Regions from separate parts of the Serratia sp. A07 genome, predicted to be linked through region 3. Evidence: predicted binding sites of a transcription regulator. Region 3 holds the regulator's gene; each other region holds the start of a gene.
The links. The regulator PhoB, encoded in region 3, activates phosphate uptake and scavenging genes when phosphate is short. The targets are predictions, from matches to a motif close to CTGTCATAAAACTGNCNNAT.

Region 1: a site for PhoB is predicted at 1,657-1,676, ahead of pitA (inorganic phosphate transporter PitA). Genes of this name have one in related genera too.
Region 2: a site for PhoB is predicted at 4,237-4,256, ahead of phoA (alkaline phosphatase). Genes of this name have one in related genera too.
Region 4: a site for PhoB is predicted at 5,483-5,502, ahead of glpT (glycerol-3-phosphate transporter). Genes of this name have one in related genera too.

What each region holds. Positions count from the first base shown of each region.
Region 1 is NZ_JBZXDO010000007.1:155,059-163,117, forward strand. Features, by position in the region: gene add (adenosine deaminase) at 1-153, shown strand, start outside; gene AC4PR2_RS10295 (aminoacetone oxidase family FAD-binding enzyme) at 182-1,381, opposite strand; gene pitA (inorganic phosphate transporter PitA) at 1,682-3,184, shown strand; gene uspB (universal stress protein UspB) at 3,257-3,592, opposite strand; gene AC4PR2_RS10310 (SDR family oxidoreductase) at 4,014-4,787, shown strand; gene AC4PR2_RS10315 (LysR family transcriptional regulator) at 4,891-5,799, shown strand; gene uspA (universal stress protein UspA) at 6,067-6,504, shown strand; gene gdhA (NADP-specific glutamate dehydrogenase) at 6,704-8,047, shown strand.
Region 2 is NZ_JBZXDO010000002.1:267,148-275,206, reverse strand. Features, by position in the region: gene AC4PR2_RS03290 (LysR family transcriptional regulator) at 1-374, opposite strand, end outside; gene AC4PR2_RS03285 (isochorismatase family protein) at 507-1,238, shown strand; gene AC4PR2_RS03280 (antibiotic biosynthesis monooxygenase family protein) at 1,273-1,620, opposite strand; gene AC4PR2_RS03275 (cytochrome P450 family protein) at 1,633-2,652, opposite strand; gene AC4PR2_RS03270 (metalloregulator ArsR/SmtB family transcription factor) at 2,733-3,416, shown strand; gene AC4PR2_RS03265 (glutathione S-transferase N-terminal domain-containing protein) at 3,491-4,198, shown strand; gene phoA (alkaline phosphatase) at 4,329-5,756, shown strand; gene mqo (malate dehydrogenase (quinone)) at 6,218-7,798, shown strand; gene AC4PR2_RS03250 (helix-turn-helix domain-containing protein) at 8,005-8,059, shown strand, end outside.
Region 3 is NZ_JBZXDO010000003.1:103,055-111,113, forward strand. Features, by position in the region: gene licT (BglG family transcription antiterminator LicT) at 1-595, opposite strand, end outside; gene sbcC (exonuclease subunit SbcC) at 827-4,078, opposite strand; gene sbcD (exonuclease subunit SbcD) at 4,075-5,307, opposite strand; gene phoB (phosphate response regulator transcription factor PhoB) at 5,523-6,212, shown strand; gene phoR (phosphate regulon sensor histidine kinase PhoR) at 6,237-7,553, shown strand; gene AC4PR2_RS04240 (PstS family phosphate ABC transporter substrate-binding protein) at 7,568-8,059, shown strand, end outside.
Region 4 is NZ_JBZXDO010000012.1:75,375-83,433, reverse strand. Features, by position in the region: gene AC4PR2_RS14310 (7-cyano-7-deazaguanine/7-aminomethyl-7-deazaguanine transporter) at 1-32, shown strand, start outside; gene AC4PR2_RS14305 (GNAT family N-acetyltransferase) at 74-508, shown strand; gene AC4PR2_RS14300 (DcrB family lipoprotein) at 589-1,152, shown strand; gene glpC (anaerobic glycerol-3-phosphate dehydrogenase subunit GlpC) at 1,188-2,387, opposite strand; gene glpB (glycerol-3-phosphate dehydrogenase subunit GlpB) at 2,384-3,652, opposite strand; gene glpA (anaerobic glycerol-3-phosphate dehydrogenase subunit A) at 3,642-5,291, opposite strand; gene glpT (glycerol-3-phosphate transporter) at 5,656-7,008, shown strand; gene glpQ (glycerophosphodiester phosphodiesterase) at 7,092-8,059, shown strand, end outside.

The sequences.
Region 1 (8,059 bases), on a different contig from region 3:
ACGCTGAACAAAGAGTACCAGCTGTTGCATGACGCCTTCGGCTGGCAGGATGACGATTTTAACCGCAGCAACCGACAGGCGTTGGAAGCGAGTTTTCTCGACGGCGATACTAAAATTAAATTAATGAATCAGCTCAAGGCCGGGCCAATGTGACCCGGTACGTTTCAAGGCTGAGCGGGTTTTAACGCCCCTGCGCCGCCAACGCCTGGGCGCACGCCCAGGCAGAGCTCCAGGCCCACTGGAAGTTGTAGCCGCCCAACCACCCGGTCACGTCCACTACTTCACCGATAAAGTAGAGCCCCGGCGCCTTGTGGGCTTCCATCGTCTTGGAGGAAAGTTCGTTGGTGTCGACGCCGCCGAGCGTTACTTCCGCCGTGCGATAGCCTTCGGTGCCGTTCGGCTGCACGCGCCAGTTCTGCAACAGATCCACCAGCGCCGCCTGCTGCGGCGCATTCAGCTGCTTCAGCGTGGCCTCCGGCAGTTGTCCCAACGTTTGCAAGCATTCCACCAGCCGCTTCGGCAAGTGCAACGCCAGGGTGTTTTTCAGGCTTTGGTTCGGGTGCTGGCGGCGCTGGTCATCCAGGAAGGCCGCCAGATCCAGCTCAGGAAGTAAGTTAACGCTCACATACTCACCCGGCTGCCAGTAGCTGGACAGCTGCAACACCGCCGGGCCGGACAGGCCGCGATGGGTGAACAGGATGCTTTCACGGAAGCTGACGCCGTTCTCGGCGGTGATCACTGCCGGCACCGAGACGCCGGACAGCGTCTGCACATGCTCCAGCAGCGGCTTATGCAGGGTAAAAGGCACCAGCCCCGCGCGCGTCGGCAGCACCTTGAGGCCGAACTGCTCCGCCAGCTTGTAACCGAACGGCGAAGCGCCCAGCCCCGGCATGGATAAACCGCCGCTGGCCACCACAAGTGAGCGAGCACTTACTTTTTCGCCATTCAGCGCCAGCGTGTAGCCATGTTCGGTTTTCTCCACGCCCAGCACTTCGCTGCGCAGGCGCATCGTCACCTGGCCCAGTTCGCACTCTTTGACCAGCAGATCAACCACCTGCTGCGCCGAGTCGTCGCAGAACAGCTGCCCCAGCGTTTTTTCATGGTAGGCGATGCCGTAGCGGTTGATCAGATCGATGAAGTCCCACTGGGTGTAGCGCGCCAACGCCGACTTGCAGAAGTGCGGGTTGTTCGACAGATAGGCCGCCGGCTCGGCGTACATATTGGTGAAGTTGCAGCGCCCGCCGCCGGACATCAGGATCTTGCGGCCCGGTTTTTTGCCGTTGTCGAGCAGCAACACGCGGCAACCGAGTTGCCCCGCCTGCGCGGCGCAAAACATGCCGGCGGCGCCCGCCCCAATCACTACGACATCAAACTGTTCCACCTGAGCCTCACTTATCAAAACCACAATCGCGACAAAAGAGCGCCATATTACGCCGTTTCGCCGCCGGTCACCGCCAAATTCACGGCGGCAGATTGTAAAGCCCCGGCGCCGCCAACGCCATAGTAAGAAAATATTACAGAGGTCAGAGGAGAATAACGCGTTGATATTCCATATTTTTGTTATAGACACGCCCTCATTTCGTCATGTCCAAATCAAAAAAACGTCATATTTTCCTTTTCCCCGGCCCCGGTTGTCACTGATAATGCGCGGCGTTCATGTCCACAAACTGGCGTAACGCTTATGCTGCATTTGTTCGCTGGCCTGGATTTCCATACCGGCCTGATGTTAATTCTCGCATTGTTGTTCGTGTTGTTTTATGAAGCCATCAACGGTTTTCATGATACGGCCAATGCGGTCGCTACAGTTATTTATACCCGCGCCATGCGCTCGCAACTTGCGGTCGTGATGGCAGGTTTGTTCAACTTTCTTGGCGTAATGCTCGGCGGTTTGAGTGTTGCTTACGCCATCGTCCATTTGCTGCCTACCGATCTGTTGTTGAACGTCAGTTCAGCACACGGATTAGCCATGGTCTTCTCCATGCTGTTGGCGGCAATCATCTGGAACCTCGGCACCTGGTATTTCGGTCTGCCGGCCTCCAGTTCCCATACGCTGATAGGCGCAATCATCGGTGTCGGTTTAACCAACGCCCTGATGACCCACACTTCGGTGGTGGATGCGCTTAACGTCCCGAAAATGATTGGTATTTTCCTTTCTCTGCTGTTCTCGCCGCTGGTCGGCATGATGGTGGCGGGAGTGATGGTGTTCGCCTTGCGCCGCTATTGGAGTGGCACCAAGAAACGCCAGCGTATCCACATGACCCCTGCGGAACGTGAAAAGGTCGACGGCAAACGCAAGCCGCCGTTCTGGACCCGTATCGCGCTGATCCTGTCGGCGATTGGCGTCAGCTTCTCGCACGGCGCCAACGACGGCCAGAAAGGCATCGGCCTTATCATGCTGGTGCTGATCGGCGTTGCGCCGGCCGGCTTCGTGGTCAATATGAATGCAACCGGCTATGACATCACCCGTACGCGTGATGCCGTGACCCACCTGCAGCAATATTACCAGCAGCACGGCGACGCGCTGTCGCATGCGGTGTCGCTGACGCCGCTGGTGCCAAGCCCGGATGATGAAGCTGCGCCGAACAAGCCGGCCGAGTTCCACTGCGACAGTTCGCGCGCCATGCCGGCGATCGAGCTGGCTCAGGGCATGCTGACCAACCTGCAAAGCTACGATCAGCTGACGGTTGAGCAGCGCAGCCACCTGCGCCGCCTGCTGATGTGCGTGACCGACACGGCGGATAAAGTCGCCAAGCTGCCGGAAACCTCATCCGCCGACCAGCGCTTCCTGAAGAACCTGCGTCAGGATCTGCTGCAGACCGTCGAGTACGCGCCGATGTGGATCATCGTCGCCGTCGCGCTGGCGCTGTCGCTCGGCACCATGGTGGGCTGGAAACGCGTGGCCACCACCATCGGCGAGAAGATCGGCAAGAAAGGCATGACCTACGCCCAGGGCGTGTCGGCCCAGATGACCGCAGCGCTGTCGATCGGCGTGGCGAGTTATACCGGCATGCCGGTCTCCACCACCCACGTCCTCTCTTCGGCGGTTGCCGGGACGATGATCGTGGACGGCGGCGGCGTGCAGAGCAAAACCGTGAAGAACATCCTGTTGGCCTGGGTACTGACCCTGCCAATCTCGATTCTGCTTTCCGGTGCGCTGTATTGGGTCGCGTTGAAGCTGATCTAAGCGATAAGCATCATGAGAAAGGCGGCCGAAAGGCCGCCTTTTTTTGCCTGCATCAAGGGAAACAGGAAGGCATTAATACCAAATCATCAGCGCTATCAGGCTGATGACCACCAGACCGCACAGGGCCGAGGTCAGCATAAACTGCCCGCGCACCCGCTCGCAGCGGCGAATAAACTCCGGATCGTGGTGCTCGACATAGCGTTGCGCAAAGATATAGCGCACCAGCCTCAGCTGCTTGCTGGGTTGCCCGTGGGCGGTGAAGAAACCGCCGCCGTCGACGTATTGGTACAGCAGCGGGTCACAGCCGCGCAATACCACCAGCAGCGCGCGCAGAGAAGAGTAATACCGCACCATGTTTACCACACACACCACACATAAGGCCCAAAACAGCGCGACGGTACTGATCATGATTGCCCCCTCAAGGCGTTGTTATCCGCGGCCATCCGCCGGGTCCAACCGCCCTACCTCATTACCCGATACTCTGCTGGAGCTTACCGCTCTCATCCCCTTTTTTGCCTGCACGGGCCACGCCCATAACCCACCGCCTCCGGAGACGTTACCGCACCGCACAGAGAGATTTGCACAGCGTGGTTCCACTCAGAGGGGAAATGATGAGGCCCATATCCATCATTGTAGGTTAATGAAACGCAAACTGGCCTGATCAGTGGATAAAATTTACCGCCCCGCGCCGAAACGCCCTCCGCCGGGGCGGGCTAACGGCTGTGATTGGTCGGTTTTTCTGGATAGTCTATCCCGCTCCACGCCGCTGATCTTTCCCCCCACGCTGGCTAGACTCAGGTTTCCGTTACGTTCATCCAAGGAAACTGTTATGGCAAACCATTCAATCAAGGGAAAAACCGTCCTCATCGCCGGCGGCGCCAAAAACCTCGGCGGGCTGATCGCACGCGATTTGGCTGAACAAGGCGCCAAAGCGGTGGTGATCCACTACAACAGCGCCGCTTCCCAAGCCGAAGCGGAAAAAACCGTCGCCGCCATTCAGGCCGCCGGGGCGCAAGGCGTCGCGCTGCAGGCCGATCTCACCACCGCGGGCGCGGTCGAAAAGCTGTTCGCCGATGCGGTCGCCGCCGTCGGCAAGCCGGATATCGCCATCAATACCGTTGGCAAAGTGCTGAAAAAACCGATGGTCGACATCAGCGAAGCCGAGTACGACGAGATGACGGCGGTCAACGCCAAAACCGCGTTCTTCTTCCTGAAAGAGGCGGGCAAGCACCTCAACGACAACGGTAAAATCTGCACGCTGGTCACCTCGCTGCTCGGCGCCTTCACGCCGTTTTACGCCGCTTACGCCGGCACCAAAGCGCCGGTGGAACACTTCACCCGCGCCGCCGCCAAGGAGTTTGGCGAACGCGGTATCTCCGTGACGGCGGTCGGCCCCGGCCCGATGGACACCCCGTTCTTCTACCCGGCGGAGGGCGCGGACGCCGTGGCCTACCACAAGACGGCGGCGGCGCTGTCGCCGTTCAGCAAAACCGGCCTGACCGATATCGAAGACGTGGTGCCGTTCATCCGCCACCTGGTCAGCGACGGCTGGTGGGTACCCGGCCAAACCATCCTGATCAACGGCGGCTACACCACCAAATAAGTTCGACGGGGGCGGAAATGCCCCCGCACCTGCTCGCGCGCAACCGCGCCATGCGGCTACACTCTCTGTCAGAAACGGCGCCAAGGAACAGCAGGTCAACGAGATGGACAGATTCAATCAATACCGCGTATTCGTACAGGTGGCGGAAATGGGCAGCTTTATCCGGGCGGCCCATACGCTGGAGGTGCCGCGCGCCTCGGTGTCCGCCGCCGTGCAACAGCTGGAAACGCAGCTGGGCGTGCGCCTGCTGCACCGCACCACGCGGCAGGTGCGGCTGACCGCCGACGGCGAACAGCTGCTCGAGCGGCTGCGCCCGCTGCTGGCCGAGGTGGAAGACATCGATCAGTCGTTTCAGGCCAGCCAGCGCCAGGCCTCCGGCCGGCTCAGCGTCGACGTGCCGAGCCGCATCGCCCGCCGGCTGATCGCGCCTGCGCTGCCCGGCCTGCTGCGGCGCCATCCCCACCTGCAGCTGGTGCTCGGCTCCGCCGATCGCGCCATCGATCTGGTGCAGGAAGGGGTCGACTGCGCAGTGCGCGTCGGCGATCTGCACGACAGCAGCCTGGTAATGCGCCCGCTCGGCCATATCGCGCTGATCAACTGCGCCAGCCCCGCTTACCTGGGCGAATTCGGCCATCCGCGCCAGCCCGGCGATCTCGTCGAGGGACACTGGAGCATCGGCTACGCCTCGCCCAAAACCGGCCGCGAATCCCCCTGGGAATACCTGGCCGACGACGGCCATACGCAACGGCTCGAACTGCCCAGCCGGGTGGTGGTCAACAACGCCGAAAGCTATATCGCCTGCTGCCGCGCCGGGCTGGGGCTGATGCAGATCCCGCGCTACGACGTGCAACACCTGCTCGACGCCGGTGAACTGCTGGAAGTCCTGCCCGGTTACCGCGCCGCCTCCATGCCGATCGCCCTGATCTACCCCCACCGCCGCCAGCGATCGCGCCGCCTGGCGGTGTTTCATGAGTGGTTTGAAAGCCTGCTGCAGCCGCATCTGGAGCGCTGATTGCACATTTAGCGCTATACTTTGTTTAATAACGCTTATAATTCAAGCGGTCAGACCGTCAGCATCCGCATAATCCATAGGCTTTTGCGCCGCGCGGGTGTACAACGAAAGATATCGGGCGGAGAGATTTTCGATGCGGCGCAGTGTGATCGCCCCAACATATCATTGCGTTATCCGAATGATACTATGGAACCAAAAGCGCCAGGCGGGTAAACGGAACGCCTGCTAACCCTTTTTAATCGGCATGTTTATGGAAGGAGTATTCTTATGGCTTACAAACACATACTGATCGCGGTGGACCTATCCCCGGAAAGCAAGATCCTGGTAGAAAAAGCCGTCTCGATGGCGCGGCCGTACAACGCTAAAGTTTCTCTGATCCACGTCGATGTCAACTATTCCGACCTTTATACCGGCCTTATCGACGTCAATCTCGGCGACATGCAAAAACGCATCTCCGAGGAAACCCATCAGGCGCTGACCGAGCTGTCGCAGAACGCCGGCTACCCGATCACCGAGACCCTGAGCGGCAGCGGCGATCTGGCGCAGGTATTGGTCGATGCCATCAAGAAATACGACATGGACCTGGTGCTGTGCGGCCACCACCAGGACTTCTGGAGCAAGCTGATGTCTTCCGCTCGCCAGCTTATCAATACCGTGCACATCGATATGCTGATCGTGCCGCTGCGCGATGAAGAAGACGAATAAAGTAAGCACTCGCTAACTTAACTGCCCAACGCCCGCGCCCTGCGGGCGTTTTTCATGCCGCCACGCCGATTAATCGCTTGATAATCAACCGCCCTCCGATGATATAGTCGCTAAAGACACAACATCCTCCCCCGGGCATCGCCTATACCCATATCTATAAGAAATAGCGGGGGAAATTTAATGCGAAAAGGAGTTATCCATGGAATATGCCGTATCGGTAGAGTCTTTCCTGTCCTCGTTACAACGCCATAACCCCCACCAGCCGGAATATTTGCAGGCGGTGCGCGAAGTATTCACCTCGCTGTGGCCGTTTATCGAACGCAACCCGCACTATCGCGAACAGGCGCTGTTGGAGCGCCTGGTGGAGCCCGAGCGCGTCATTCAGTTCCGCGTCAGCTGGGTGGACGATCGCGGCCAGGTGCAGGTCAACCGCGCCTTCCGCGTACAATTCAACTCGGCTATCGGTCCCTACAAGGGCGGCATGCGCTTCCACCCGTCGGTGAACCTGTCGATCCTGAAGTTCCTCGGTTTTGAGCAGACCTTCAAGAACGCGTTGACCACCCTGCCGATGGGCGGCGGCAAAGGCGGCTCCGATTTCGATCCGAAGGGCAAAAGCCAGGGCGAGATCATGCGCTTCTGCCAGGCGTTGATGACCGAGCTATATCGCCATCTGGGCCCGGACACCGACGTGCCGGCCGGCGATATCGGCGTCGGCGGCCGCGAAGTCGGCTTTATGGCCGGCATGATGAAAAAACTGTCCAACAATACCGCCTGCGTATTTACCGGCAAGGGCCTCTCCTTCGGCGGCAGCCTGATCCGCCCCGAGGCGACCGGCTATGGCCTGGTTTACTTCACCGACGCCATGCTGCAGCGCCACGGCCTGGGCTTTGAGGGCATGCGGGTGGCGGTGTCCGGCTCCGGCAACGTGGCGCAGTACACCATCGAGAAAGCGCTGGAGCTGGACGCGCGCGTGATCACCGTGTCGGATTCCGGCGGCACCCTGGTGGACGAAGACGGCTTCACCACTGAGAAGCTGGCGCACCTGGCGGAGATCAAAAACCAACGCTACGGCCGGGTGGCGGACTACGCCCGCGAACGCGGCCTGACGTATCTGGCGGGCCAGCAGCCGTGGAACGTGCCGGTGGATATCGCCCTGCCGTGCGCCACCCAGAACGAACTGGATCTCGAGGCGGCGCAAACGCTGATCCGCAACGGAGTGAAGGCGGTCGCGGAAGGTGCCAACATGCCGACCACCATCCAGGCCACCGACGCCTTCCTCGACGCCGGCGTGCTGTTCGCGCCTGGCAAGGCGGCCAACGCCGGCGGCGTCGCCACCTCGGGACTGGAGATGGCGCAAAACGCCGCGCGCATCGGCTGGCGGGCAGAGAAAGTGGATGTACGTTTACAACATATCATGGCCGATATTCACCACGCCTGCGTGGAATACGGCGGCGAAGGCAAGCAAACCCACTACGTGCACGGCGCGAATATCGCCGGTTTCGTCAAGGTCGCGGACGCCATGCTGGCGCAGGGCGTGCTGTAATCCGCCTTAAAG
Region 2 (8,059 bases), on a different contig from region 3:
AGTTCCACCTGCAGCTGCGGGTAGCGTTGCATAAACGGCGGCAGCAGCGGCGACAGCACCGTGAGGCCGAACGAGAGCGGTGCATTGACCCGCAGCGTGCCGGAGACCTGCTGCGCGCTGGCGGCAACCGTCTGCTCCAGCGCGTCGAACTCGCCGAGCAACCGGCAGGCTTCCTGGTAATAGAGCTGCCCGGCTTCGGTCAGGCTCATGCTGCGGGTGGTGCGCACCAGCAACAATGTCCCCAACCGGTTCTCCAACTGCTTAATCTGCTTGCTCAACGCCGCCGGCGTGATCGCCAAATCCTCCGCCGCCTTATAAAAACTGTTGCGCTCAACCACGCGGCGAAAGGCGCGCATCGTCAGTAGCACGTCCACATTATGTCCTATTGGTTAATTATAAATTCAATAAAACACAGATTATTAACCGCAACAACCTCAGTAGACTTTATTCAACCGCTTCCCTGAATGGGAAGTGAATTTAATTCACTGATAATCATGGAGTTAATAATGAAAAAGACCCTGTTCGCCCTGATGCTCGGCCTGAGCGCCGCCGCAGCCCCCGTCGCCGCGTTGGCGCAATCCCCCGCCGCCGACAGCCGCCAGGCGGGTTATGTGCAGCCGCTGACCGCCGAGAACAGTCTGCTGCTGCTGGTCGATCTGCAGGACATGTTCGGCATGACCATTTCCTCTATCGACCAAACCAATCTGGTGAATAACGCCGCCGGTATCGCCAAGGCCGCCAAGGTGTTTAACGTGCCGACCATTCTGGCCTCGGCCAACGCCAAAAGCTTCGCCGGGCCGGTATTCCAGCAGGTGACGCAGGCACGCCCGGACCTGCAGGTGTACGATCGCACCGCCATCAACGTCTGGCAGGATCGGCGCGTGGTGGATCTGATCAAACAATCCGGCCGCAAGAAAATCATCATCGGCGGGCTGTGGACCGCCAGCTGCGTGATGCTGCCGGCGCTGTCCGCCCTGGGCGAGGGATATGAGGTTTATATTCTGTCGGACGTCACCGGCGACATTACGCCAGACAGCCAAAACAACGCCATGCAGCGCCTGATACAGGCGGGCGCCACGCCCATCAACTGGGTGGCGTTGATGCTGGAATGGCAGCAGGACTGGAGCCGCAAAGCCACGGCGGGAGGCGTATTGCAGATCGCCCGCGACCACGGCGCTGCCTGGGGGATGGGCGCCAGCTACGCCGGGGCGATGAAGGTGGGCAGCGAAGCGAAATAACGGGCGAAGAAAGCCCGCCGGCGGCGGGCTTTCTTCAGGTGCGGTGATAGCCACGGCTATCCTGCGGCGCCTGGTCGCGTCTCTCCAGCCCGTAGTCCCGCACCACCTCCGCCACCCGCAGCCGATACTGCGCCAGCACCTCGCCACGGCCGCGCGCCTGCGCCGCCCGGTGCTGCTCGAGATTGCGCCACTGCTGCACCGCCGCCTCGTCGCGCCAGAAGGAGAGCGACAGCAGGCGCGCAGGATCGGCCAGGCTTTGAAAACGCTCGATGGAAATGAATCCGTCGATCTGCGCCAGCAGCGGCTTCAGCTCCACCGCCAGCGCCAGATAGGTATCACGCTGCCCGTCGGCGGCCTGCAGTTCAAAAATCACGGCGATCATTATCGTTTCCTCTCAACGGTAAAACTCAGGTACGCGCGCATTGTAGGAATGGCGCCACCGCACCGATTCCAACGCCCGCTCATCAATATTCAGCGAACACAGATGCGCCACGCCGCAGCGCGCGATAATCCTCGCCCAGCGTTCGCCCGGGCAGCGGTGTGCCCCTGCGCCGAAGGCCAGTTCGCCGTCGGCGCCGAGCAACAGCAAGACGGTCTGCCCCACGCGCAGCGTACAACCGGCAAGCTGCGTCTCGCGTAAGACGAAACGGCGCGTGTTTTGGATAGGTGGCGTCAGCGCCCGCACCCGATCCAGCGCGGTGTCCACTTCGCCGTTCTGCCGTGCCAGCAAATACGCCTGCCCGAGCCAGCCCGCCGTCGCCTCACAGGCCTGAAACAGCAGGCCGAGTGCATTGGCCGACACAAGCCGGGCGTCGCCGATCTCCCGCACCAGGGCCTGGCGCAGCACGCCATTCCCCGTCCCCAGCCGGGCACAGAGCCGCTGCGCCGCCGCAATGCCGCGTGCCAGCTGCTGCTGCGTGCCGCCGGGCGCGATACAGCGGACAAAATCCAGGCTGTCGTCGATAAGATGTTGCCACTGCGCTTCGGGCACGCCCAACAGTGCGCCGAGGGTGCAGACCGGCAACCCGTAGTTAAAGCGGGTGATCGCCGCCGCCTCGGGGGCCTTTGGCGCTAACCGCGCCGCACAGTGTGCCGCGGTTTGCTGAATCAGAGTATCGTCGCAGGAAGCTAACGCCCGCTGCAGCGCCGCCTTAAGCGTGCGATGCTCCTCGCCGTCGCGCATTCGCGCCAGCCCGGCGAACAGCGGCGCCATCGGCGTCTCCAGCAAGGCCGTCGGCACCGGCTCATCGGCCGGCCGCACGCCGAGATCGGCATTGAGCAGCGCTTCCCTCACCCACTGCGGCGTAGCGGCCACCCAACATTGCCCTGCGCTATGCCAGCTCAGGGGCGGCAAGGCGCGATAGTGCGTCTGCGGCTCGGCGGCGAGCGCGGCGGCATAAGGACATACGGACATGGTTTTCTCCCTCGGTACCAGATGGCGATAACCACAGGCTAGCGCTGGACGCGCAGTCATACTTCGCCTAACCTCGAAGTATGCATAACATCGACATAGAAGATCGTTTAGCGGCGCTGAGCGCCGCCATCGCCGACCGCACCCGGGCACGCATGCTGTGCCTGTTGATGGATGGGCGCGCCTACACCGCCACCGAGCTCAGCGTGGCGGTCGAGGTCGCCCCGTCCACCGCCAGCGCACATCTGGCGAAACTGCTGGAGCAGCGGCTTATCGCCTGCGTCAAACAGGGGCGCTACCGCTATTTTCGGCTGGCCGGTCAGCCGGTAGCCGAAGCGCTGGAAGGCCTGATGGCGCTGGCGGGCGTACCGCGCCCGTCGGTGAAAAGCAGCACGCCCACCACGCTGCAATATGCCCGTACCTGCTACGACCACATGGCGGGCGAGGTGGCGGTGAAGCTGCACGATCGGCTGCATGCGCTGAACTGGCTGAGCGGTGAGGAAGACTACCGGTTAAGCGACGTCGGTCAGGCCGCGCTGGCGCGGCTGGGCGTCGATTGCTCCCCCGCCCCCACCCGCCGCCGCTTCGCCTGCGGCTGCCTGGACTGGAGCGAACGCCGCTCTCACCTCGGCGGCGCACTGGGCGCCGCGCTGTTGGCCGCCTTTATTCAACGCGGCTGGATCGTCCGCCGGCTCGACAGCCGCGAGCTGCAGCTGACCCCCGCCGGTAAAAAAGCGCTGGCCGCACATTTTGAGCTCACGGTGTAACCCGGCGGCGGGGTAGTTTTACTGCAATACTCAAGGGGTACGCTTAAGCGACCCCGCCAACCCGAGGAGTTTCCATGCTCGATTCCACCCAATTCCCGATCGTCAAACGCTGGCCGGCTCAGCACCCGGAACGGCTGCAGCTCTATTCCCTGCCGACGCCGAACGGCGTCAAAGTATCCATCATGTTGGAAGAGATCGGCCTGCCTTATGAAGCGCACCTGATCGACATCGGCAACAACGAAACCTGGACGCCGGAATTTCTGGCGCTGAACCCGAACGGCAAGATCCCGGCGATCATCGATCCCGATGGCCCCGGCGGCCGGCCGCTGCCGCTGTTCGAATCCGGCGCCATTCTGCTCTACCTGGCGGAAAAGAGCGGCCGTTTCCTGCCGCAGGATCCGGCGCAGCGTTATGAAACCATTCAGTGGGTGTTCTTCCAGATGGCCGCCGTCGGCCCGATGTTCGGCCAGCTCGGTTTCTTCCACAAATTCGCCGGGCGCGAGTATGAAGACAAACGGCCGCTGGAGCGCTACAAGAACGAATCGAAACGCCTGCTTGGCGTACTGGAAACGCGCCTTGAAGGCCGCGACTGGATCATGGGCACGGACTACACCATCGCCGATATCTCGCTGCTGGGCTGGGTGCGTAACCTGATCGGCTTTTATGAGGCGCGCGAGCTGGTGGAGTTCGACAGTTTCCCGCGCGTCGCGCAGTGGCTGGAGCGCGGTCTGGCGCGGCCGGCGGTGCAGCGTGGGCTGGCTATTCCGGCGCGCGCGGCCTGACGCCAAACGGGGTGGCCGCCGGGCCATCCCGTCTTTCGCTGTCATAAAATTGTCATCCCTCTGTTCTACTCTCCTTACGTAACAATTTGATGTTATTTACATTGTTGTATTACGACAAGGAGCTTACCCCATGCAACCTGCTGTATCCCTGATCGCCGGCGCCGTGCTGTCCGCCCTGCTCTGTTCCTCCGCCATCGCGGCGGAAACCTCGGCCAATGCCGATGGCCTGACCGAGCGCGCCGCGCGCGGCACCCTCACCGAGCCGGGCGGCGCCCGTCGTCTGGCCGGCGATCAGACCGCCGCGCTGAAGGCGTCGCTGTCGGACAAAACGGTGAAAAACGTGATCCTGCTGATCGGCGACGGCATGGGGGATTCCGAGATCACCGCCGCGCGTAACTACGCCGAAGGCGCAGGCGGTTACTTCAAGGGCATCGACGCTCTGCCGCTGACCGGGCAATACACCCACTACTCGCTGGACAAGAAAACCCACAAACCGGATTACGTAACCGACTCCGCCGCCTCCGCCACCGCCTGGGCCACCGGGGTGAAAACCTATAACGGCGCGCTCGGCGTGGACGTGAACGGCAAAGACCAGCCAACGCTGCTGGAGATCGCCAAAGCGGCCGGCAAGGCCACCGGCAACGTCTCCACCGCCGAACTGCAGGACGCCACGCCGGCGGCGCTGGTGTCACACGTCACCTCGCGCAAATGCTACGGCCCGGAGGAAACCAGCGAGAAATGCGCTGCTAACGCGCTGGAAAACGGCGGCCGCGGCTCCATCACCGAGCAGTTGCTGAAAACCCGCGCCGACGTCACGCTGGGCGGCGGCGCGAAGTCCTTCAACCAACTGGCGAAAAGCGGCGAATGGCAAGGAAAATCGCTGAAGGACCAGGCGGCAGCGCAGGGTTACCAGTGGGTGAGCAATGCGGATGAACTGCAGGCCGTTACCTTGGCCAATCAGCAAAAACCACTGCTGGGCCTGTTCGCCGACGGCAACATGCCGGTGCGCTGGCTGGGGCCGAAAGCCAGCTATCACGGCAACCTCGACAAGCCGGCGGTAACCTGCGAAAACAACCCGGCGCGCACCGCGGCCACGCCAACGCTGGCGGCGATGACCGAAAAAGCGATCGCGCTGCTGAAAGACAACCCGAACGGTTTCTTCCTGCAGGTAGAGGGCGCGTCGATCGATAAGCAGGATCACGCCGCCAACCCGTGCGGGCAGATTGGTGAAACCGTCGATCTGGACGAAGCGGTACAAAAAGCGCTGGCCTTCGCCCGCGCCGACGGCAACACGCTGGTGATCGTCACCGCCGACCACGCACACTCCAGCCAGATCGTCGCCGCCGACGCCAAAGCGCCGGGCCTGACCCAGACACTGACCACCAAAGACGGCGCGCCGATGACCCTCAGCTACGGCAACTCGGAAGAAGAATCGCAGGGGCACACCGGCACCCAGCTGCGCGTCGCGGCCTATGGCCCGCACGCCGCCAATGTGGTGGGGTTGACCGATCAGACCGATCTGTTCTTCACCATGCGCGATGCGATGGGCATCAAGTAACCGCCTTGTGAATCCTGGCCGCCCGCAACGGCGGCCATTTATTATTGGTTACCGATGCGTATTTGCAATTTAACCGCAATTATTGTGTGATAACGAAATAACGTTTAATTGCGCGACAATTAACCCCTGAAAATAACGCGGTTATACGGTCTTTCTCCCCTCTCTGTTTATTCCTGCGACAGCAACCGGCCGTTTTTTGCTTATATTCATTTTTTTTAGTTACAAAAGTAGTTTTTAACATTCTCGCAAACAATAATACCCCGCCAGTAACGTGAACCGATCAAATTGCATCCGGACGGCCTGCAATAGTTCACTTTTCGTTAAAAACCCTATTAACAAAAAGGCATTATCGCTGCCTATCGGCTCACGCCGGGCGGTCGGCTTCATTATTTTCCAGGGTAACTCCCGCTAAATTCTTTCACCTGCAATGAGTAGAATTTACACACAAGAGATTTAATTCAATGAGAAAATTACTCGTCCTGATTTTCAGTCTCAGCCTGTTTAGCGTTACGCAGCAGGCAGCGGCTGAAGAGAAGAATAAAACCGTCGACGTGGTGTTGATCGGCGGCGGCATCATGAGCGCGACCTTGGGTACCTATCTGCATGAGCTGGAGCCGACCTGGACCATCGACATGTACGAGCGCATGAACGGCGTGGCGGAAGAGAGCTCCAACGGCTGGAACAACGCCGGTACCGGCCACTCCGCCTTTAGCGAAATGAACTACACGCCGGAAAAAGCCGATGGCACCATCGACATCAGCAAGGCGGTGAAGGTCAACGAGTCTTTCGAAATCTCCCGCCAGTTCTGGTCTTATCAGGTGAAGAACGCTGTCCTGAAAGATCCGAAATCCTTCATTAACAGCGTGCCACACATGAGCTTCGTGTGGGGTGACGACAACGTCAACTTCCTGCGTAAACGCTACGCGGCGCTGCAGCACAGCACCCTGTTCCGCGGCATGGAATACTCCGAAGATCCTGCGCAAATCAAACAGTGGGCGCCGCTGGTGATGAACGGCCGCGATCCGGCGCAGAAAATCGCCGCGACCCGCATGCCGCTGGGTACCGACGTTAACTTCGGCGTGATCACCCACCAGCTGGTTGACGCGCTGAGCACCAGCGACAAGTTCAAGCTGAACCTGAGCCACGAAGTGCGCGACATCAAGCGCAACGCCGACCAGACCTGGAGCGTGACCGTTGCCGATCTGAACCGCGACGGTAAAGAAACCACCGTTAACGCCAAGTTCGTGTTCATCGGCGCCGGCGGCGCGTCCCTGACCCTGTTGCAGAAATCCGGCATCCCAGAAGCCGACGGCTACGGCGGCTTCCCGGTCGGCGGCCAGTTCCTGGTCACCACCAACCCGGCGATCGCCAACCAGCACCTGGCCAAAGTGTATGGCCTGGCCAGCGTAGGTTCGCCGCCGATGTCCGTGCCGCACCTGGATACCCGCATGCTGGACGGCAAGCGCGTGCTGCTGTTCGGGCCGTTCGCCACCTTCTCCAGCAAGTTCCTGAAGAACGGTTCGCTGTTCGATCTGATGCACTCGCTGAGCACCTCGAACCTGATGCCGATGACCCACGTTGGTCTGGATAACTTCGATCTGGTGAAATACCTGGTCGGCCAGCTGATGATGAACGACGACGATCGCTTCGCCGCACTGAAAGAGTACTTCCCGGACGCCAAGCAGGAAGACTGGAAGCTGTGGACCGCAGGCCAGCGCGTACAGATCATCAAGAAAGACGCAGATAAAGGCGGCGTGCTGCAGTTCGGCACCGAAGTCGTCAGCTCTGAAGACGGCAGCATCGCCGCTCTGCTGGGCGCTTCGCCGGGCGCTTCCACCGCTGCGCCAATCATGCTGCACCTGATGGAAACCGTGTTCAAAGACAAAGTGGCGACGCCGGAATGGCAGAGCAATCTGAAAGAGATCATCCCGTCCTACGGCCACAAGCTGAACGGCGATATCGAGATGACCAACAAGATCCGCGGCTACACCAGCAGCGTACTGGGTCTGAACTACATTGAAGTGAAGCCGGAAACTAACTGATTTTCCACTCGTTTCCTGCTGAAAAGGCCGCTTTATGCGGCCTTTCTTTTATCCCCCTGCCGTTCAAAGAGCATTTTTGGCTACCTTTTTACCCCCGGTTTACCCTTGCGTAACGGCGCACTCACGCCTATTATCAAAGCATATTCTTGGATAATTAAGCTAAGTCACTGTGACCTGAATGTCGTTTTTGCGGGAGAACTAAAACCATGGATCGCGTCAATATCATTCACGATTTACTAGACTGGATTGAAACTCATCTGG
Region 3 (8,059 bases):
GGGCTTCCTCGTTGTAATCAAAGCGGAAGTGGTATTTGACCAGGTTGAGGATCTCTTGCATCACGCGGGTGATGTGCAGCGTATTGTGCATCTCGTCGTTAAGCTGGGCGTTGACCAGGTGCAGGGCGATAAATCCGGCTTCGTCTTCCGGCAACGCGGTATCCAGCCGTTGGGCGATCAGGGCCAGCGCCTCCAGGCCGACGGCGAACTCGGCCGGATAGAGCTTTTTAATCTCCCACAGCAACGCATTTTTGATATCCAACCCTTCCGCATGGTGCTGCAGGGCGAAGTGGATATGATCGGTCAGCGTGATGTAGACGATGTTGTGCAACTTGCCCGGCAGCCGTTCGCGGGCGAGGGTAATAATCCTGTCGGCGGTGGTGACGCAGGCCAGCGGGATCTCGGAGAGCAGCTCTTTATAGCGCTCGGCGATTTCGCCGCCGTTATGGGTGAACACCTTTTCGATCAGGCTTTCGTCCAGCGTGTCGCCGGGCTTCTTTTTAAAGCCGATTCCTTTTCCCATTACCACCGTCTCTTCCTGACGGTCGTCCAGCGTAATCACCACGTTATTATTGAGTATTTTAGCGATTTTCATGGTCTTTCCCGGTGTTTCAGCATCCTGAAAACGAAAAAACCTGACGCCCGGAAGCGATCCCGGGCGTCAGGTTTTGCCTGTATTTTATGTTTCTGTCCTGCGGCCTGAGCGGCGGAGGGGATACAGTAACAATCCTGTTATGCCTGCATAATAACCCGTGCTCGCCGCGGCTCAACGCTTTTCACTGCGGAGTGCCGCCGCGGTCACACTTCTGTACCGCGCACGGCGGGATCATTCCAGCCTAAAGTGCGCCTCCAGCCGGCTGACGCCGAGCCCGTTGACCTTTTTCACTTTGATCTGCACCGGAATGCGCTCTTTCATCGCCTCGACGTGGCTGATCACGCCAATGGTTTTACCGGAAGCATTCAGGCTGTCCAGCGCGTCCAGCGCGGTATCGAGGGTTTCGGCGTCCAGCGTGCCGAAGCCTTCGTCGAGGAACAGCGAGTCGATGCTGGTTTTGTGGCTGACCAGATCGGACAACGCCAGCGCCAGCGCCAGGCTGACCAGGAAGCTCTCGCCGCCGGACAGGGTACGGGTATCGCGCAGCGCGTCGGCCTGCCAGGTGTCCACCACCTGCAGCTCCAGCGCGTCGCTGGTTTTGCGCTGCAGCAGGTAGCGCCCGTGCAGCCGGCCGAGCTGAAGGTTGGCCAGATAAACCAGATGATCGAGCGTCAGCCCCTGCGCGAAGCGGCGGAACTTGTCGCCTTCTTTCGAGCCGATCAGCTGGTTGAGGTAGCTCCAGTCGTCGTAGTCTTGCTGGCTGCGGGCGATTTGCTCGAACAGCGCCTGTTGATTGAGACGGCGGGCGGCGTCGCTTTCCAGCTGGTTGCGCAGCTCGCCCTGGCTCAGCTGCAGCGCCTTCAACTGCTGTGCCAGCTCGGCCAACGATTGGGTGAGTACGTCGAGATCCGCGTTGGCTTCATCCACCCCTTCCGGGCGGTTCTGCCGATGCTGCTCCAGCGTTTGCGTTGCCTGAGCCAGCAGGGCCGCAGCCTCTACCTGCCGCTGCTGCAGCTGCTCTTTGCGCTGCTGCAATTCGCGGCGCAGGGCGTCGTCCAGGAGCGCGGCGACGAAGGCAGTTTCATCGGCGAATTCGCTGTCGGCCAGCGCCTGCTGCCATTGCTGCTCCGCCTGCTGCAGCCGTTCCTGCATTTGGGTGTGCTGTTGTTGCAACCCGGCCTGCTGGCCGGCCAGGCGCTCGCGCAGTTCCTGCGCCTTTTGCCACTGCTCGGCGGCCTGCAAGCTGGCCTGTTCACAGGCGGTTTGTTTGGCGCGCAGCTGTTCCCGCACCTCGGCGACTCGCTGTTCGCCGAACAGCGCCAGCCGCTGCGCGCGCCGCTCGGCGAGGGTCTTCTCGCCTTCCTGCCAGCGTTGAAGCAGGTCTTGCTGCTGTTGCAGGCTGTCGGCGTGGGTTTTCTGCAGCAGCGTAAAGCGCTCTTCGAGCAGCGCCAGCTGTTGCTGCGCCTGCTGCTGCTGCGTTTGCAGAGCGGCGAGCGCGTCTTTTGCCTGTTGTACCGCCTGCGCCGCCTGTTCATGCTGCTGCAGCGCGTGCTGCCCGCGCCGCTCTTCGTCGTCGCAGCCGCTCAGCCAGGCGCTGAGTTGCTCGCCCTCCGCCAGGGTAAAGTCGAATGCCAGCGGCGCGCTGAGCTGCTGCCATTGCTGCTGTTGGGCAGCCAGCTGCTGCTCATCCTGCGCGATAGCCTGCTGCTGGCGTTGCTGCTGCTCTTGCAGGCCTTCACAGCGGGTGCGCAGCTCGGTGCCCTGGGTTTGCAGTTTCTCGGCGAGGGTGCGCATCTCAACCAAGCGTTGTTCCGTCGCCGAAGGCTGCACCGCCTGATATTGCTCCACCGCCGGATGGCTGGTGGAGCCGCACAGCGGGCAGGGTGCGCCGCTTTGCAACAGGGCGCGCTCCGCTTCCAGGCTGACGATGCGTTTTTCCAGCTCGTGGATCCGCTCCACTTCTTGCAGCTGCGCCTTGTGCTGTTTGAATTGCTGACGCGCGTTCTCCAGCTGGTGTTGCAGCCCGGCGAGCTGCGTTTGCCGCTCGGCGTGCTCTGCCTGTTGCCGGGCCAGACGCTCGCGAGTCTGACGGTAAAGGGAAGCGAGCGTGAATAACTGCTGGCGCGTCGGGCGCAGATCCGCCAGGGCGCTCAGGCGCTGGCGCAGCGGGGCCAGCGGGGTTTGCGCCTCCAGCGCCTGCTGCCGTTGCCGTTGAGCGGCCAGCGCTTCGGTCAGCGCGTTCAGCTGCTGCTGATGCTGTGCGGCCTGCGCCGTCAGCTGGCTGCGCTGGGCGGTGAGCTGCTCCAGTGCAGTCTGCTGCTGGGCGCACTGCTGCGTGGCGGCATCGCCGGCCTGTCGCCGCTCGGCCTGCGTCGACTGCAGTTGGGCGATCTGATGGTCGAGCGGGGCGACCTGGTCATCGATCAGCTGTTGCTGCTGCCGCATATGCTCGGCATGGGCTTGCTGCGCCAGACGGGCCTTTTCCACCGCCTGCTGCAGCGGCGCCAGCTGCGCCGAGTGTTGCTCCTGTTGCTGCGTCAGCTGGGCTGCCTGCTGTTGTATCGTCTGCAGCTCGGCGCGGCAGCGATCGCGTTCGCCGCGCAGCGGCCGCAATTTCTCGGCCGGTTCGCTCAGCGCCAGCCGCTGCAGCTGCGGGGCGGCCTCGGCCTGCTCGCGCTGGGCGGTTTCCAGCCGCCGTTGCCCCTCGTTTTGCTGTTGCTGGAGGCGCTGCCATTGCTGCAGCCAGCTCAGCGCCTGTTGCTGTTGCTGGGTTTGCTTGCCGAGAGCGCTTTCCTGCGCGCTCAGCGCCGTCAGCCGTTCAGTCAGGGAGTGGCGCTGTTCATCGCTCAGCAGCTCGATGCCGCTGGCGCGCTGGTGCAACGCATCCAGGTCGGTTTTGGCCTGCTTGTGGGATTCGAACACCTGTTCGGACAGCCGCCCGTAGATTTCGGTGCCGGTCAGCTCTTCCAACAGCTCGGCGCGATCGTTGGCGTCGGCGTTGAGGAACGCGGCGAACTGCCCCTGAGACAGCATCATCGATTTGGTGAAGCGGCCGAAGTCCAGCCCGGTGATGGCGGCGGTGATCTCCAGCTTATCGCGCACTTTATCTGCCAGGATCTTGCCGTCTTCGCGGCGCGCCAGTTCGACCTTCGGCGCCTGCAGATTGCCGTCCGGCGCGTTTTTGGCGCGGCGCTGGCTCCAGAAGGCGCGATAGCCGACGCCCTTGACCTCGAATTCGACCTCCGCCAGCGATTCGGCGGTGTGGCGGGTCATCAGTTCATTCTGGCTCGGCGTGACGTTGAGACGCGGCGTCTGGTGGTACAGCGCCAGGCAGATGGCGTCCAGCAGGGTGGTTTTGCCCGCGCCGGTCGGGCCGGTAATGGCGAACAGGCCGTTGCTGGCGAACGGCTCGGCGGTGAAGTCAATTTTCCACTCGCCCTGCAGCGAGTTGAGGTTTTTTAACCGCAGGCTGAGGATCTTCATGGGTGGGTCTCCTCAGGATTGTGCTGCACCGCATCGACCACCTGGCGGAACAGTTGATGCATCCGCCGTTGGCGCGCTTCGGGCATGTCGGCCTCCTGCGCCAGGCGCCGTTCGAACACCTCGTTGACGCTCAGCTCGTTCAGCGTTTCCTTGTCCTGCTGCGCGATCGCCTGGCGGCGTTGTTCTTTGCTGCGCCGCAGCAGCACCACTTCCACCGGCAGCTCATCCGCCATCAGCTGGATACGGCGCTGGATATCGCTGAGGTAGTCCTGCGTCGCCACTTCGATATCCAGCCACACCGGCAGCTCGCCGGCATAGTCGGCAAATTGCTGCAGCTGCCGTTCGATCTCGGCCAGATCGCCTTTGATCAGCTGCATGGGCTGGAACTGCGGGATCGTTAACGCTTCTACCTGCTGCAGGGCACCGTCGGCGAAATCCACCAGGAAGACGCTTTTGGCTTTGCCCAGTTCATCGAAGCTGAGCGGAATCGGTGAGCCGCTATAGCGAATATGTTCCGACTTGGCGACGTTCTGCGCGCGGTGAATGTGGCCCAGCGCGATGTAATCGGCAGGGGGGAAGGCCTGCGCCGGGAAGGCGTCCAGGGTGCCGATATAGATGTCGCGCACCGAGTCGGAGGTGGTGACGCCGACGGTGGTCAGGTGGCCGGTGGCGACGATCGGCAGCGGCAGGCCCAGCTGCTCGCGGCGTTCGCAGGCCGCCAGATACAGCGCTTGGTAATGTTCGGCAATGGCTTCCTGCAGCGCCTGCTGTTTCTGCGCGCCGGATTCGCCGGCGCGGCTGGTGAGCAGATCGCGCGGCCGCAGAAAAGGAATGGCGCACAGCACGGCGCCCGGCTGGCCGTCGCGCCGGTTAAGCACCACGATCTGCTGCTCAAGGGAGCCCTGCGCACTCGCGATCACCGTGGTGTTCAGGCAAGAGAGCAGTTCCCGCGATTCGTTCAGCGTCGCTACCGAGTCGTGGTTGCCGCCCAACACCACCAGTTGGCAGCCGGTGCGCTGCAGTTCCACCACGAAGCGGTTGTACAGCTCGCGGGCGTAGCTGGGCGGCGAGCCGGTATCGAACAGGTCCCCGGCGACGATCAGCGCATCCACCTGCTGCTGCTCGATCTGTTCGATCAGCCAGTTCAGAAAAGCCTGGTGCTCGGCGGCGCGGCTTTTGGTGAAAAAGTACTGGCCAAGATGCCAGTCAGAGGTGTGGATCAGGCGCATGACACTCCCGGATGCAAAGGTAATGGCGATGATTATAAAGGCCGCGGCGGCGCCTGTCCCGGCGCAATGGCGACGACTACGGAATGATTTTTCTTTGCACCGGGAAATAATCGCTATGCTTACTGCCTATAACAGCCGCTTTTTTTCATAAAAGTGTCACAAAACTGACGCATAATGGCGCCCGCAAAGTCGCTAACACATTGGCAGGATTGACGATGGCAAGACGCATACTGGTGGTGGAAGACGAAGCGCCGATCCGTGAGATGGTGTGCTTTGTGTTGGAACAGAATGGTTACCAACCGTTGGAAGCCGAGGATTATGACAGCGCCGTGACGCGCCTGTCTGAGCCGTTCCCTGATTTGGTGTTGCTCGACTGGATGTTGCCCGGCGGTTCCGGCATTCAGTTTATCAAACATATGAAGCGCGAAGCGCTGACCCGCGATATTCCGGTCATGATGCTGACCGCGCGCGGCGAAGAGGAAGACCGCGTGCGCGGCCTGGAAGTGGGGGCGGATGATTATATCACCAAGCCGTTCTCGCCCAAGGAGCTGGTGGCGCGCATCAAGGCGGTCATGCGCCGCATTTCACCGATGGCGGTGGAAGAAGTGATTGAAATGCAAGGGCTGAGCCTGGATCCGTCCTCCCACCGCGTGATGGCTAACGATCAGGCGCTGGACATGGGGCCGACCGAGTTCAAGCTGCTGCACTTCTTTATGACCCACCCGGAGCGGGTTTATAGCCGTGAGCAGTTGCTTAATCACGTCTGGGGCACTAACGTTTATGTGGAAGACCGTACCGTTGACGTGCATATCCGTCGGCTCCGCAAGGCGTTAGAAACCAGTGGGCATGATAAAATGGTTCAAACCGTTCGGGGCACCGGCTACCGGTTCTCAACGCGCTACTGATCGCGCCGCGCTGGAGAATATGCCGTGTTAGAACGTCTGTCGTGGAAGAGGCTGGCTCTGGAGCTGGCTCTTTTTTGTCTGCCCGCCTTACTGCTGGGGCTGATTTTCGGTTATCTGCCCTGGTTCCTGCTGGCCTCCGCGCTGGCTGCGCTGGTGTGGAATTTCTACAACCAGCTCAAACTCTCCCATTGGCTGTGGATCGACCGCAGCATGACGCCGCCGCCCGGCCGCTGGAGCTGGGAGCCGCTGTTCTATGGCCTGTATCAGATGCAGCAGCGCAATCGCCGCCGCCGGCGCGAGCTGGCGCTGCTGATCAAGCGCTTTCGCAGCGGGGCCGAATCGCTGCCTGATGCGGTGGTGATGACCACCGTCGAAGGCAATATCTTCTGGTGTAATGGGCTGGCGCAGCATCTGCTCGGCTTCCGCTGGCCGGAAGACAACGGCCAGCACATCCTCAACCTGCTGCGCTATCCGGAATTCAGCCACTACCTGCAACAGCAGGAGTTCTCGCGCCCGCTGACGCTGCAGCTGAACAACGAACACTACGTCGAATTCCGCGTAATGCCTTACTCCGAAGGGCAGCTGCTGATGGTGGCGCGCGACGTCACCCAGATGCGCCAGCTGGAGGGCGCGCGGCGCAACTTCTTCGCCAACGTCAGCCATGAGCTGCGCACGCCGCTGACGGTGCTGCAGGGCTACCTGGAGATGATGGGCGATGAAGAGCAGGACGGCTCGCTGCGCAGCAAGGCACTCAGCACCATGCAAGAGCAGACCCGTCGGATGGACGGGTTGGTCAAGCAGCTGCTGACGCTGTCGCGCATTGAGGCGGCGCCCAATGTCGACATGAACGAACGGGTGGATATCCCGCTGATGCTGCGGGTGTTGCAGCGCGAGGCGCAGTCGCTGAGCGGTGGCAATCACGAGATCACCTTCCGGGTGAACGAACAGCTCAACGTGTTCGGTAATGAAGACCAGTTGCGCAGCGCGGTGTCTAACCTGGTGTACAACGCGGTCAACCACACGCCGAAGGGCACCCATATCGAAGTGAGCTGGCAGCAGACGGCGCACGGCGCGCAGTTCCAGGTCAGCGACAACGGGCCGGGCATCGCCGCCGAACACCTTCCGCGCCTGACCGAGCGTTTTTACCGCGTCGACAAGGCCCGTTCGCGCCAAACCGGCGGCAGCGGGCTGGGGCTGGCGATCGTCAAACACGCGCTCAGCCATCACGACGCGCGGCTGGAGATCCTCAGCGAGCCGGGGATCGGCACGCGCTTTATCTTTACCTTACCCAACCGGTTGATTGTTCCCGCCGCTTTATCAGAGAATGCGGTGAAAAATTAACGCGAGACACCGGTATGACCCGAATAACCCGAGGGCTGTTGCTTTGCCTGGCGCTGCTGGCCGGACGCGGCGCGCTGGCGCAGCCCGATGGCATGTTGGCGGGCAACCTGTCCAGCGTCGGCTCCGACACCCTGGCGAATCTGATGGCGTTGTGGGCGCAGGATTTCAGCCGGCATTACCCCAACGTTAACCTGCAGATCCAGGCCGCCGGCTCGTCGACCGCGCCGACCGCGTTGGCGGCGGGCGCCGCGCAGCTGGGCCCGATGAGCCGGCCGATGAAGGCGGCTGAGGTTTCGGCGTTCGAACACCGTTACGGCTATGCGCCGCTGGCGGTGCCGGTGGCGGTGGATGCGCTGGTGGTGTTGGTGCATCAGGACAACCCGCTGCGCGGCCTCAATCTGCAGCAGCTCGATCGCATTTTCTCCGCCACCCGGCGCTGCGGTGAGAGCAAACCGCTGACGCGCTGGGGCGAGCTGGGGCTCAGCGGCGATTGGGCGACGCGCTCG
Region 4 (8,059 bases), on a different contig from region 3:
CGGCGCGCAGCGGCAGCCTGCAGCCGAGCTGAGCCGTGCTATTCTGGGCGGCCCTATCCTTTGGAGGCCGCCCATGACCCCAATCGTTCGCAACGCCACGCTCGAAGAAATCCACCGTCTTTATCAACGCATCCCCGAATTCGGCAACCTGCATAGCCTGGCCGATCTGCAGCGGCGCATCGGCATCGCCCCCGCCAGCCTGTTGATCGCCGAAATCGACGGTCAGCCGGCCGGTTTCAAGCTCGGTTATCAACAGCGGGAAACGGTGTTTTACAGCTGGCTGGGCGGGGTGCTGCCGGCGTTTCGTCGCCACGGCGTGGCGCAGGCCTTGTTGGCCGAACAGGAACGCTGGGCGCAGGCGCAGGGCTATCGCCAGCTGACGGTCAAAACCCGTAACCGGTTCCGCGCCATGCTGACGATGCTGCTCACCCATCACTATCAGATTGTTCAGCTGGAAAAGAAAGGCGAAGTGGCTGATTATCGGCTATTACTGGAAAAAAACTTGTGACAACATCTGCCTTGCATTTCAACCTGGAATAGGTTGCGATACGACAGTGAATCCCTACCGGAAAGGAATAAGGAAGCCCGATGCGTAAAGTAGCGAAATTGATGGGTATCAGCCTGCTGGCGCTTGGCCTCGCGGCCTGCGACGGCAACACCAAAGACACCAAGGCAGCATCTGGCAGTGCGGCAGCCAGCGCGGCGGCCGGGCAGCAGGTCAGCCTGCTGGACGGCAAACTGGCGTTCACGCTGCCGGTCGGCATGGCGGATCAGAGCGGCAAGCTGGGTAACCAGGCCAACAACATGCATGTTTACGCAGACAGCACTGGTCAGCGCGCGGTGATCGTCATCCTGGGCGACAAGACCGCCGACAGCCTGGAGACCCTGGCCAAGCGCCTGGAGAATACCCAGCGCGCGCGTGACGCCAACCTGCAGGTGATCACCAACAAGGCGCTCGACGTCAACGGCGTGCCGCTGCGTCAGCTGGACAGCATCATCACCAGCAGCGGCGAAAAAGCCTATTCCTCCGTCCTGATCGGCTCGCTGAACAACAACATGCTGACCATTCAGGTGACGCTGCCGGCAGACAATCAGCAGCAGGCGCAGACCGAAGCCGAAGGCATCATCTCCACCCTGAAGCTGAAGCAGTAATCCCACAGGGGGCCGGTTTGCCGGCCCTTTCGTTTTTACGCCAGCGCCTGCGCCAGCAGGGTGATCGGATGTTCACAGCGCTTGCTGGTGGACATTTCTATCTGCCATTTGCAGGTCTCGCAGTCGGTCACCACCAGATCCACCCCGCTCTCTTCGATCTGCCGGAACAGCGGCGCGCCGATGCCTTGCGAAGTGGCATAGTTCTCCGATTTGAACCCGTAGGTGCCGGCGATGCCGCAGCACTGCGAATCCAGCACCACCAGCTCCAGCCCCGGTATCTGCCGCAGCAGCTCCAGGGTGTAGGCGGTCCAGCCCATCTTCTCCATATGGCAAGGCGTGTGATATGCCACCCGCAGCGGCGTGTGCTTCAACGGCAGGCTACGCCCCTGATTGATCAGGCGATAGAGATAGCGCGTCGCCAGCTCCACCCGATCGCGCACCGGGGTGGTGTCCACGTCCAGCAGATGAGGGTATTCGTCGCGCAGGGTGAAGGTGCAGCTCGATGAGGTTGCCACCACCGGGATACCGCGTTCCAACACCGTTTCATGCAGCGATTCGGCGTTGACCCTGGCCTGCTTTTTGGCCTGCTCGATAAACCCGTTGGCGATCAGCGGCACGCCGCAGCATTTCTCGCGTTTCAGCAGCTGCACGCCGATATCCAGCGCGTTGAACACCCGGATCAAATCCTTGCCCAGCTGCGGATGGTTATAGTTGACGAAGCAGCCGTGGAAAAACGCCACCTGCTCGGCGTAACGCTGCTGAGCCTGCGCCTGTTGCCGGTACCAGCGGCGGAAAGTGCCGAACGAGTATTTCGGCAGTTCGCGACGGTGATCGATCTTCAGCGCCTTGTCCAACAGCTTGCGCACCGGTTTCAGCCCGGTAGCGGCGTTGACGATCGGCGCGAACGGCGTCGACAGCGAGCCCATGATGTCGGTGTGGCTGAGGATGGCGTCGCGCAGCGTCGGCTTGCTCTGGGCGAAGTCGGCGCGGGCGCGCTGAATGATGTCGCCGATTTTGACGTCGGACGGGCAGGCCACTTCACAGCGCTTGCAGTTGGTGCAGTATTTCAGCGCTTCGTCGTACAGCGCCGGATCTTTCAACCGCAGCCGCTCGCCGTCCGGCCCCGCCTGTTTTGGCCCCGGATAGAGCGGGTTCACTTTGGCGACCGGGCAGTAGGTGGTGCAGACGGTGCATTTGATGCAGCTTTCAAAGCTGTGGTCCTGATGCAGGCTCATGCGTTTTCCTCCGCGGCGATCTGCTGCGCGACGTGCAGCGCACCGATCAATGACACGCCGGCGCCGCAGCCCTGCTGCAGCGGATCGTAGCCGCCGGCGACCGCGCCGATGGCATACAGATTGTCGAACGGCATTCCCTGTTTCATCGCCCGCAGCCTGCCGTCGGTGCGCACGCCAAACTGCAGATAAGGCTGCGGTGCAAACAGCTCGCGCCGGCTCCAGTCGGCGCGATCGGCGCGGCTGTGCACGTCCAGTTCGAAGATCGGCTCGCGCACCCCATCGAAATCCGCCACCAGCCCGTTGCTGAAGAAGCTGCCGCTGGCCAGCACCACCTGCTGCGCCCGCAGCGGAATATCGCCGTGGTTACGGGTATACAGGCCGGTGACGCGGCCGGCTTCACACTCGGCGCGCAGCACGCTGTCGCCAGGCATGAAAACGCCGCCCAGCTGTTGGAAACGCCGCCGCAGTGCCTGATGCAAGCGCATGCCGGGCACCGAAGGCGGCAGCGTCGGCAGCAGCCGGATCGGTTTGCCGACCGCATCCTGCAGCACCGCCAGCGACGCATCGTCCTCCAGGCCCAAACAGGCCGGCAGGAAGAGCGCGTCGGCCTCGCCCGCCAACCGCCGCAGCTCCTCGGCCATCGGCGGCAGGCTTTCCATCAAATCCAGCACCCGGGCGATGTTCACCGCGCGGAACTCGCTGGGGTTATTGCGCAATCTGTCCAGCGCCGGCATGTGCAGATAGGCTACCTCCGTCTCTACGCCGAGCTCCCGGCTCAGGGAGTCGGCGGCCATCTGCGGCTGGAAGTCGAGGAACCCCTCGATGCCGATCACCGCAATACGCCGCCACGGCAGTTGGCCGGTCAGCGGCAGCGTCGGGATCGCCTGCGGGCTGAGCCAGGTGGCGCGGCGCGTGCCCAGCGGCGTAATACGCAGATGGTTATTAGCGCCCTCGCCCTGCAGGTTCAGCCCGCAGCGCGCCAGCAGCCGCTGCGCGGCGGCGGACAGCGCCGCCACCCGGCCGGGCCCGATCAGGGCATACGGATGCTGCGGCGCCTGCTGCGCCAACTGGGGTAACGCCGCCAGCGGCATCTCGACCGGCGTGCCGTCCGGCAATCTCGCCAGCAGATCGAGCGAGCCGGAGGAGAAGTAGAGCGCGCTCTGGCCGGAACTGACCACCGCGCAGCGCTTGCCCTGTTCGGCCACGGCAATGGCGCAGCTCAGGCCGGCCAGGCCACCGCCAATCACCACTACGTCAAATCGCATCATCCGCCTCCTGCTCCTTGTCGGCCTGGGCCTCAAGCCCGCATAACCCCTGGTAAACCCAGCTGGTAAATTCACTCTCACGCAGCGCGTCGCCCCAGGCGATCGGCCGTACGCCTTTCCACCGTTCGTTGAGGAACTGCGACAGCTGCGCGATGGACTGCTGCGGCGTGCTGACCTTGAAGCGCGTCAGCAGCCCGGCGGCGCGGCAGGCGCAGAGTTCACCCTGGCAGGTGCCCATGCCGACGCGGGTGCGGCGGCGCAGATCCACCAGGTTATTGACGGTCAGCGAATTGACCGCATAGCGCACTTCCCCGGCGGTCACCGCCTCGCATTCGCACACCAGGCTGGTGTCGAGCCGATCGGCTGCCGGCACCTGGCTGGCGCGATCGCCGTGGCGGTAAATTGCCGAGCCGCGAATGCTGGCGGGTAGAGAAACCACGCTGCGCACCGTTTCCTCCGCCGACTGGCGGGAGCCGGGCAACGCGTCCTGCGCGGTGGTGCACGGGCGGTTTACGCCAAGCTTTTCGCACACCTTGTCAGTGGCCCACTCCGCCATCAGGCGGTAGGTCATCAGCTTGCCGCCGGTGATGGTGATAAACCCTTCCAGCCCGTCGCGAGCGGCGTGATCGAGCAGCACGATGCCGCGGCTGACGTTGCGCCCGCTGGGATCGTCGTCGCTGGCCACCAGCGGCCGCACCCCGGCATAGGCGCGCAGAATGCGGGTCTGCGCCAGGGTGGGCGCCAGCAGCGCTCCCTCGCGGATCAGAATGTCCACCTCCTGCGGGGTCACCAGCATGTTGTCAATTTGGTCGTAATCGATATGGGTCGAGGTAGTGCCGATCAGCGAGATGGTGTCGCCCGGCACCAGGATGTCGGCATCCGCCGGTTTGCGACAGCGGTTGATCACCATGTTGTTGATACGGTGGCCGAGGATCAGCAGCGCCCCTTTGGCCGGGAACATGCGGATGCGCAAGTCGGCGTATTCGGCGATCTGCTGGCCCCAGATGCCGGCGGCGTTGACCACCACCGGCGCATGCAGCTCATAACGCCGCTGATTCTGATGGTCGTAAACGCGCACGCCCGTCACCCGGTCGCCGCTGCGCAGCAGCCCCACCACCTGGTGGTAGGTCAGGATCTGCGCGCCGTGTTCACGCGCGTCCAGCATGTTGGCGGCGGTCAGCCGGAAGGGATCGACGGTGCCGTCCGGCACCCGCACCGCGCCGATCAGCGCCGGGTTGGCCACCGGCTCCAGGCGCAGCGCCAGCTGCGGGTCGATAGCTTCAGCGTCGATGTCGGCCCGGCGACAGGCGGCGATAAACTGTTGCTGATAGTCCAGCGAGTCCTGCGGCAGGGTGATGAACAGCCCATCGGTGCGCTCGATGCAGTGGTGGGCAATGCGTTTCAGGATGCGGTTCTCTTCGATGCACTCGCGCGCCGACTCGCCGTCGGTCACCGCATAGCGCGCGCCGCTGTGCAGTAAACCGTGGTTGCGGCCGGTGGCGCCGGTGGCGATGTCGTGGCGTTCCAGCAAGATGCAGCGCAAGCCGCGCCGCGCACAGTCGCGGGCGATGCCTGCACCGGTGGCGCCGCCGCCGATGATGATCACATCCGTTTCGCCGCCGTCAAAATAGCTGCTCATGTCGCTCCCTCAGGATCGGTAGTTATGAGCCTATTGAGCCACGGTTATTAGGGTCTTTGTTTGATAAGGAACAATAACGAACATGAAACGAAATAAAAATGTCCACAAAAAACCATCAATGTGATCATAATCACGATTTTTGGACGTTTTTCTATTTCATAACGTTAACGAATCGCTCAAAATCCGCCGTGGTTTCATGAAAGTGTAACAATTGCGCCATTCGTCACAGCGACACCAGGCGTATTTGATGACAATGGCGCTCGTTATGGAACACAAAAACACCACATTCGATATCCGCTCAATCATCAAATGAACGTAAAAGGTCATATTGATGTGATAACAGATAAAGCCATCGGAGGCGCTCATGTTGAGTATTTTTAAGCCGGCCGCACACACCGCCCGTGTGCCGAGCGATAAGGTAGACCCGCTCTACCGTAAGCTGCGCTGGCAAATTTTCCTGGGGATCTTCTTCGGTTACGCCGCTTACTATCTGGTGCGTAAGAACTTCACCCTGGCCATGCCTTACCTGATCGAACAAGGCTTCAGCCGCGGTGACCTCGGCTTCGCGCTGTCGGGCATATCCATCGCCTACGGCTTCTCCAAATTCATCATGGGTTCGGTCTCCGACCGTTCCAACCCGCGGGTGTTCCTGCCTGCCGGCCTGATCCTGGCGGCGGCGGTGATGTTGTTCATGGGCTTCGTGCCGTGGGCCACCTCCAGCATCGCCATCATGTTCGTCCTGCTGTTCCTGTGCGGCTGGTTCCAGGGCATGGGTTGGCCGCCGTGCGGCCGCACCATGGTGCACTGGTGGTCGCAGAAAGAACGCGGCGGCATCGTTTCCATCTGGAACTGCGCCCACAACGTGGGTGGCGGCCTGCCGCCGCTGCTGTTCCTGCTGGGTATGGCCTGGTTCAACGACTGGCACGCGGCGCTGTACATGCCGGCCTTCGGCGCCATCCTGGTGGCCCTGATCGCCTTCGCCCTGATGCGCGACACCCCGCAATCCTGCGGCCTGCCGCCGATTGAAGAGTACAAAAACGACTATCCGGACGACTACAGCGAAAAAGACGAAGAAGAGCTGACCGCCAAGCAGATCTTCATGCAGTACATTCTGCCGAACAAGCTGCTGTGGTACATCGCGGTCGCCAACGTGTTCGTCTATCTGCTGCGTTACGGCATTCTGGACTGGTCGCCGACCTACCTGAAAGAAGTGAAACACTTCGCACTGGACAAGTCGTCCTGGGCCTACTTCCTGTATGAATACGCCGGTATCCCGGGCACCCTGCTGTGCGGCTGGATGTCGGACAAAGTGTTCAAAGGCAACCGCGGCGCCACCGGCGTGTTCTTCATGACGCTGGTGACCATCGCCACCGTGGTGTTCTGGATGAACCCGGCCGGTAACCCGACCGTGGACATGATCTGTATGCTGGTCATCGGCTTCCTGATCTACGGCCCGGTGATGCTGATCGGCCTGCACGCACTGGAGCTGGCGCCGAAGAAAGCCGCCGGCACCGCCGCGGGCTTCACCGGCCTGTTCGGTTACCTGGGCGGCTCGGTTGCAGCCAGCGCCATCGTCGGTTACACCGTGGACTTCTTCGGTTGGGACGGCGGCTTCATGGTGATGATCGGCGGCGGCGTGCTGGCGGTTATCCTGCTGCTGCTGACCATGCTGAACGAAAAGAAACACCACGCGGAAATCGCCGCCAAGCGCGGTTAAGCGTCACACGACTTTTGCATGATTTAAAGGCCGCCCTGCGGCCTTTTTACTACCCTGCCCCCAACAACACGGAGAAAAACGGAATGCGGACTCAAGTCAAAGCCCTGCTGACAGGGATCATTCTCGCCACCTCGATGGTCAGCGCCGCACAGGCAGCGGACAAAGTGGTGATCGCCCACCGCGGCGCCAGCGGCTACCTGCCGGAACATACCCTGCCGGCGAAAGCGATGGCCTACGCCCAGGGCGCCGATTACCTCGAACAAGATCTGGTGATGACCAAGGACAACGAGCTGGTGGTGCTGCACGACCATTACCTCGATCGCGTCACCGACGTCGCCAAACGCTTCCCGGACCGCGCGCGCAAAGACGGCCGCTACTACGCCATCGACTTTACGCTGGCGGAGATCAAATCGCTGAAGTTCACCGAAGGCTTTGAAATCGAAAACGGCAAGAAGGTACAGGGCTATCCTGGCCGCTTCCCGATGGGCAAATCCGACTTCCGCGTACACACCTTCCAGGAAGAGATCGAGTTCGTGCAGGGTCTGAACCATTCGACCGGCAAAAACATCGGCATCTACCCTGAAATCAAGGCGCCGTGGTTCCACAAACAGGAAGGCAAAGACATCTCCAGCAAAGTGCTGGCGGTACTCAAGCAGTACGGTTACACCGGCAAGAACGATAACGTCTACCTGCAGTGCTTCGACGCCAACGAGCTCAAACGCATCAAGAACGAGCTGGAGCCGAAGCTGGGCATGGATCTGAAGCTGGTGCAGCTGATCGCCTATAACGACTGGCAGGAAACCTACGAGCAGAAAGCCGACGGCAAGTGGGTAGAGTACGACTACGACTGGATGTTCAAGCCGGGCGCGATGAAGAAAATCGCTCAATATGCCGACGGCATCGGGCCGGACTACCACATGCTGGTGGTCGCGGATCAATCCAAGCCGGGCCACATCGTGCTGACCGACATGGTGAAAGAAGCGCATGCCAGCAAGCTGGCAGTGCACCCGTTCACCATCCGCGCCGATGCGCTGCCGAAGTACGTGACCGA